Regions from separate parts of the Thermophilibacter sp. ET337 genome, predicted to be linked through region 1. Evidence: predicted binding sites of a transcription regulator. Region 1 holds the regulator's gene; the other holds the start of a gene.

Evidence for each region. Region 1 encodes NrdR, which represses ribonucleotide reductase genes. Its sites were predicted from a motif close to AAACACNATATATNGTGTTT; they were not measured.
Region 2: a site for NrdR is predicted at 1,893-1,912, ahead of nrdD (anaerobic ribonucleoside-triphosphate reductase). Genes of this name have one in related genera too.

What each region holds. Positions count from the first base shown of each region.
Region 1 is NZ_JANRHO010000002.1:16,525-19,932, reverse strand. Features, by position in the region: gene lexA (transcriptional repressor LexA) at 1-487, opposite strand, end outside; gene NW198_RS02295 (hypothetical protein) at 673-1,131, shown strand; gene nrdR (transcriptional regulator NrdR) at 1,229-1,678, shown strand; gene dut (dUTP diphosphatase) at 1,671-2,117, shown strand; gene NW198_RS02280 (NCS2 family permease) at 2,193-3,408, shown strand, end outside.
Region 2 is NZ_JANRHO010000004.1:182,969-186,376, reverse strand. Features, by position in the region: gene nrdD (anaerobic ribonucleoside-triphosphate reductase) at 1-1,781, opposite strand, end outside; gene NW198_RS05435 (aminotransferase class I/II-fold pyridoxal phosphate-dependent enzyme) at 2,161-3,321, shown strand; gene NW198_RS05430 (HAD-IIB family hydrolase) at 3,331-3,408, shown strand, end outside.

The sequences.
Region 1 (3,408 bases):
TCTCCCCGTCGTGGGCCTCGTGCTGCTCCTTGACGACGATGTAGTCGCCGTCGAAGATGCCGGCGTTGATCATCGACTCGCCGCGGACGCGCAGGATGAACGAGCTGGCGTCACCGACGATCGAGGTCGGGAGGCTCAAGGTGTCCTCGATGTTCTGCTCGGCGAGGATGGGCACGCCGGCGGCGACGCGGCCGACGAGCGGCAGGCGGATGACGTCGTGGTCGACGTCCTGGGAGACCGTGGCGAGGGGCTCGTCGCCCTCCTCGCTCTTGCCCATGACCTCGATGGTGCGCGGCTTCTTGGAGTCGCGCTTGATGAGGCCCTGGCTCTCGAGCGCCTTGAGGTGCATGTGGACGGTGGAGGGGGAGGCGAGCCCGACGGCCGCCCCGATCTCGCGGACCGACGGCGGGTAGCCGTGCTCGTCTGAGTAGGACTTGATGAAGTCATAGATGGCGAGCTGGCGCTTGCCGAGCTTTCCTCGTGCCATGTGGGCCTCCTTCTTCCGTGAAGCCATGATACCGCAGCTTGGGCCAAGTTGCAAACAGATGTTCGTTTTCTCTTGACACGAACAATTGTACCCCCATAATAGGGTACAGACGTTCTCATTGGTCAATTGTTGTCCGGTCGCCACGATATAAACGTCTCGACCACAAGAGACGAAAGGGGATATCGATGAGCGCTTGCAGCTGCTCGGCCTACGCCGCCGTTGAGGGGACCTCCGCCCTGAGCCCGTGCGAGAGCGGGCTCGTCCTGATCGAGGGCGGCCGCGCCGGACGCCTTGCCGCGCGGGCCCCGCGCCCCGCGCGCCACGCGGACGCCGGCGGCCTGACGCTCGGCCAGACGGTGCGCGCGCTGGTCTGCGGCGGCCTCGTCATCCTGGCCGTCGTGGTGGCCTCGGCGCTGGTCGACCCGGCCCGCGCCGCGGGCGTCCAGAGCGCCCTCGACGAGCTGCCCACGCGCTCCGTCATCGTCTCGAGCGGGGACTCCCTCTGGGGCATCGCCGCAGGCTGCGAGCTTGACGCCCCCACAGACGAGGTCGTCACGTGGATCCAGGAGCGCAACGGCATCGAAGGCGGCCTCGTCGTCCCCGGACAGGAGCTGATGGTCCCCGTCGCCGGGGCGCAGGGCTAGCGCCGCTCCTTTCCGTCAGGTTTCGGGACGGCGGCGAGGCTTCGAGATTTGAACATTTTGTGATACCTTCTCTTGTGCGTATTCACGAGGAGGTCTCATGCGTTGTCCCAAATGCGGGTGCGAGGAGTCAAAGGTCGTTGACTCCCGGCCCTCCGAGAACAACGACGCCATCAGGCGACGTCGCGAGTGCACGCGCTGCGGCTTCAGGTTCACCACCTACGAGCGCTGCGAGGAGCTCCCGCTCGTCGTCGTCAAGCGGGACGGGCGCAAGGAGCCCTTCGATCGCCAGAAGCTCATGCGCGGCCTTGTGACGGCCACCGTGAAAAGGGACGTGCCGCTCTCGGCGCTCTCCGCGCTCATCGACGACATCGAGTCGGAGCTGCGCGACGGCGGGGTGACCGAGGTCTCCTCGGTAGACCTTGGCGGCATGGTGCTCAAGCGCCTCGTCTCCGTCGACAAGGTGGCATACGTGAGGTTCGCGTCCGTGTATCGCGACTTCAAGGACGTTGACGAGTTCAGCGAGGAGCTGAGGAGCCTGAATGACTGAGGACCGCATCGAGCTTCCGATCAAGCGTCTCGACCCCTCCGTCGAGCTGCCCACCTATGCCTACGCCGGCGACGCCGGCCTTGACCTGCGCGCCAACGAGGACGTCGTCCTCGCCCCGCACGAGCGCCGCCTCGTCTCCACGGGGCTCGCCGTCGCCATCCCCGAGGGCTACGCCGGCTTCGTCCAGCCCAGAAGCGGGCTCGCCCTGCGCGAGGGCCTCTCGATGGCCAACACGCCCGGCCTCGTGGACGCGCACTACCGCGGCGAGCTCAAGGTGTGCGCCGTGAACCTCGACGACGAGCGACCCATCACCATCTCGCGGGGCGAGCGCATCGCCCAGCTCGTCATCCAGCGCGTGCCCGTCGTCTCGCTCATCGAGGTCGACGAGCTCGACGAGACCGACCGCGGCGCCGGCGGCTTTGGCTCGAGCGGCGTCTGACGTCTGGTTTTGCGCCCGCGGCCGCGCCGCGAGGCAAGACATAGTGTACGTACCAAACGAAAGGGATGTTTACGTATGGATTCTTTCTTCAAGGCAGGTGAGAGGGGCTCGAGCGTCGGCCAGGAGATTCGCGCTGGCCTGACGACGTTCCTCGCGATGGCGTACATCATCGCGGTGAACCCCTCGCTGCTCACGGCGGCCGGCATTCCTGCGGGCGCCGCGGTCACGTCGACCTGCATCGGCGCCGGCGTCATGACCATTCTCATGGGCCTCTTCGCCAACCGCCCGCTCGCCTGCGCCTCCGGCATGGGCGTCAACGCCGTCTTTGCCTACACCCTCGCCGGCATCGCCGGCGGTGACTGGCACGCCGCGAGCGCGGTCATCTTCATCGAGGGCGTCGCCATCCTCATCCTGGTCCTCTGCGGCCTGCGCGAGGCCATCATGGACGCCATCCCCGTGTCGCTTCGTCACGCCATCTCGGTCGGCCTCGGCCTGTTCATCGCCATGATCGGCCTCGCCGACGCCGGCATCATCGTCGCGGACGAGTCCACGATGGTCGCCCTCGGCGACGTCTTCAGCCCCACGTTCCTCGTCGGCCTGATCTCGATCGTCGTGACGATCGTCCTCTACGCCATGAACGTCAAGGGCTCGCTTCTGCTCGGCATCGTGATCGCCGTGGTCGCCGGCATCCCGCTCGGCGTTACCCAGATGCCCTCCGGCATCGTCTCCGGCCTTGACTTCACCACCTTCGGCGCCCCGTTCCTCTCCGACGAGGCGGGCGTCATGGGCATCGCCAAGGTCGTGACCAACCCCACGCTGCTCGTCTTCGCCTTCTCCCTCATGATGTCCGACTTCTTCGACACCATGGGCACCGCGATGGCCGTCGCCAAGCAGGGCGAGTTCCTCGAGTCTGACGGCCGCGTGAAGGACATCAAGCCCATCCTCATCGTCGACTCCGCCGCCGCCGCCGTGGGCGGCCTCGTCGGCGCCTCCTCGATCACGACCTTCGTCGAGTCCGCCTCCGGTGCCGCCGACGGCGGTCGCACCGGCCTCTCCTCGGTCGTCGCCGGCGTGCTCTTCATCGTCGCCGCGTTCTTCTCGCCGCTCATCTCCATCGTGAGCTCCGCGGCGACCTGCGGCGCCCTGGTCTTCGTCGGCTACCTCATGATGAGCGAGGTTCACGAGATCGACTGGTCCGACCTCCTCGAGGGTCTGCCCGCGTTTCTCATCGTCGCCGGCGTGCCCCTGACCTACTCGATCTCCAACGGCATCGGCTTTGGCTTCATCGCCT
Region 2 (3,408 bases), on a different contig from region 1:
AAGCGGCGCTGCAGGCACTTGGCGAACTTGTAGGTGGTGGACTCGATCGGCGTGCCGTAGAGCGAGTAGTCGATGTTCTCGGCGGCCTTCCACTCGGCGCACTTGTCGTTCATGTGCTGCATGACGGCCAGGGCGAACGGCGTGGCCTCCTTGTCAGTGTGGCTGTGGCCGGTCATGGCCTTGACGCACTCGTAGAGGCCGGCGTAGCCGAGGCTGATGGTGGAGTAGCCGCCGTAGAGGAGCTTGTCGATCTTCTCGCCCTTCTTGAGGCGCGCGAGGGCGCCGTACTGCCACAGGATCGGGGCGGCGTCCGAGGTGGTGCCGAGCAGGCGCTCGTGACGGCAGCGCAGGCCGCGGTGGCACAGCTCCAGGCGCTCGTCGAAGATCTCCCAGAACTTGTCCATGTCGCGCCCCGCGGAGAGGGCCACGTCCACGAGGTTGATGGTCACGACGCCCTGGTTGAAGCGGCCGTAGTACTTGGGCTTGCCCGGCTCGTAGTTGCCGGCGTTGGCCACGTTGTCGTAGCCGTTGCCCGAGCGGTCCGGCGTGAGGAAGGAGCGGCAGCCCATGCAGGTGTAGCAGTCGCCGTTGCCCTCGGTCTCGCCCTTGGAGAGCTTGAACTCGCGCATCTTCTTCTCGGAGATGTAGTCGGGGACCATGCGCTTGGCCGTGCACTTGGCGGCGAGCTTGGTGAGGTAGAAGTACGGCGTGCCCTCGCGGACGTTGTCCTCCTCGAGCACGTAGATGAGCTTGGGGAAGGCGGGGGTGATCCAGACGCCGTCCTCGTTCTTGACGCCCTGGTAGCGCTGCTTGAGCATCTCCTCGATGCACAGGGCCAGGTCGGCCTTCTCCTGCTCGCTCTTGGCCTCGTTGAGGTACATGAAGACCGTGATGAACGGCGCCTGGCCGTTGGTCGTCATGAGGGTGACCACCTGGTACTGGATGGTCTGCACGCCGCGGGCGACCTCCTCGCGCAGGCGACCCTCGACGATCTGGGCGATCTTGTCCTCGCCGGGGTGGGCGTCGATGGCGGCCATCTCCGCCTCCACCTGGCGGCGGATCTTCTGACGGGAGACGTCCACGAAGGGCGCGAGGTGCGTGAGGGAGATGGACTGGCCGCCGTACTGGCAGGAGGCCACCTGGGCGATGATCTGCGTGGCGATGTTGCAGGCGGTGGAGAAGCTGTGCGGGCGCTCGATGAGCGTGCCGGAGATCACCGTGCCGTTCTGCAGCATGTCCTCGAGGTTGATGAGGTCGCAGTTGTGCATGTGCTGCGCGAAGTAGTCAGAGTCGTGGAAGTGGATGATGCCCTCGTTGTGAGCCTCCACGATGTCGGCGGGGAGCAGCTCGCGCATGGTGAGGTCCTTGGAGACCTCGCCGGCCATGTAGTCGCGCTGGACGGAGACCACCGTGGGGTTCTTGTTGGAGTTCTCCTGCTTGACCTCCTCGTTGTTGCACTCGATGAGCGCGAGGATCTTGTCGTCGGTCGTGTTCTTGTGGCGCTTCTGGTTCTGCACGTAGCGGTAGATGATGTACTTGCGGGCCACCTCAAAGTGGTCGAGGGCCATGAGCTGGTCCTCGACGAGGTCCTGGACCTCCTCGACGGTGACGGTGTGGCCGGCCTCCATGCACTCGTCGGTGACGTTCAGGGAGGCGAACTTCACCTCGCGCTCCGTGAGGCGCTCGCTCTGGGGCACCTCATTGTTGGCGGCACGGATGGCGTTCTCGATCTTCGAGATGTCGAAGGTGACCTCCGAGCCGTTGCGCTTGATGATCTTCATTGCGGCCTCTTCTCCCCGATGAAAGGGCGCGCCCGCAAGGACGCGCCCGGTCTGACGTATCAAGTGGTAGAAGCTACTATGACACAATTTCTAGTGGGTATGGTCGTGAAAATACACTACATATTGTAAACAACCTGCTGAATGCTGTTGATAAGTCATATCGCGGCAGGTAGCAAATGCACCGCCGCAAAAAGCTTTTTCCTAATGCGGGGTCCACCGAAACTTGACTCCTTTTGAGCCTGCCGCTCGCCGCCCTGTGAACGGTCGGAAACGTGAGCGGGAGGCGCCGTCCCGTGGCGGCGGCGAAGGGGTAGAGTGGACGTGCCGGACGCGACGACGTCCGGCATCACTGGCGCGACCTGCTCACGGGAGGGACCACATGCAGTTCTCAAGGCGGCTCGATCTGTTTGGCGACGAGGTGTTCGCGGCGCTCAACGTGCGGCGGCGCGAGCTGGAGGCCGCCGGTCGGCAGGTCTTCGACCTCTCGGTGGGCACCCCGGACTTCGAGCCCCCCGCCCACGTGGTCGAGGCCCTGCGCGCGAGCGCCGCGGACCCCGCCAACTGGAAGTACTCGCTGCACGACAAGGACGAGCTGCTCGATGCCGTCTGCGGGTACTACGAGAGCCGCTTCGGCGTGACCGGCGTCACGCGCGACATGGTCATGAGCTGCCGCGGGACCCAGGAGGGCCTGGGCCACGTGGTCGCGGCGCTCGCCGACCCCGGCGAGGTGGGCCTGGTGCCCGACCCGTGCTACCCCGTCTTCCAGAACGCGACGCTGCTCGCCGGCGCCCGTCCTTTCTACTACCCGCTCACCGCCGAGCACGACTTCCTGCCGCACCTTGCGGACGTCCCGGCCGAGGTGGCCGACGCCGCCAAGTACCTCATCCTGTCACTTCCCGCCAACCCGGTGGGGTCGGTGGGGACGCCGGCGGTCTACGAGGAGGCCATCGCCTTCGCTCGCGCCCACGACCTCGTGGTCATTCACGACAACGCCTACTCCGACATCGTCTTCGACGGCGAGCCGGGCGGGTCGTTCCTCTCGTATCCGGGCGCGCTCGAGGTGGGCGTGGAGTTCCTCTCGCTCTCCAAGTCCTTCAACGTCACCGGGGCGCGTCTCTCCTTCCTGGTGGGTCGCCCGGACGTGGTGGCCGCCGCGCGCAAGCTCCGCGGCCAGGTCGACTTTGGCATGTTCTACCCCGAGCAGGACGCCGCCATCGCCGCGCTCACGGGTCCGCGCGACTCCGTCGAGCGCCAGCGCCTGCTCTACCAGGAGCGCCGCGACGCCCTCTGCGACGGGCTGGAGGCCATCGGCTGGGAGCGTCCCAACGCCCACGGCTCGATGTTCGTCTGGGCGCGCCTGCCGCACGGCCGCACGGACTCCGTGCCCTTCTCGCTCGAGCTCATGGACCGCGCGGGCGTGATCGTGACGCCGGGGGCGAGCTTTGGCCCCTCGGGCGAGGGCTACGTGCGCATGGCCCTGGTCATGCCGCCCGAGCGCCTGCGCGAGGCCGTGGCCGCCATCGCCGCCTCCGGGCTTTAGGGGGCGCTCATGGACGAGAAGAGCCTCGAGGCCGCGCCGGTCGTGCCCGGCAGCTGGTCCACCCCCGCCAAGGTCCGCGCCGTCCTT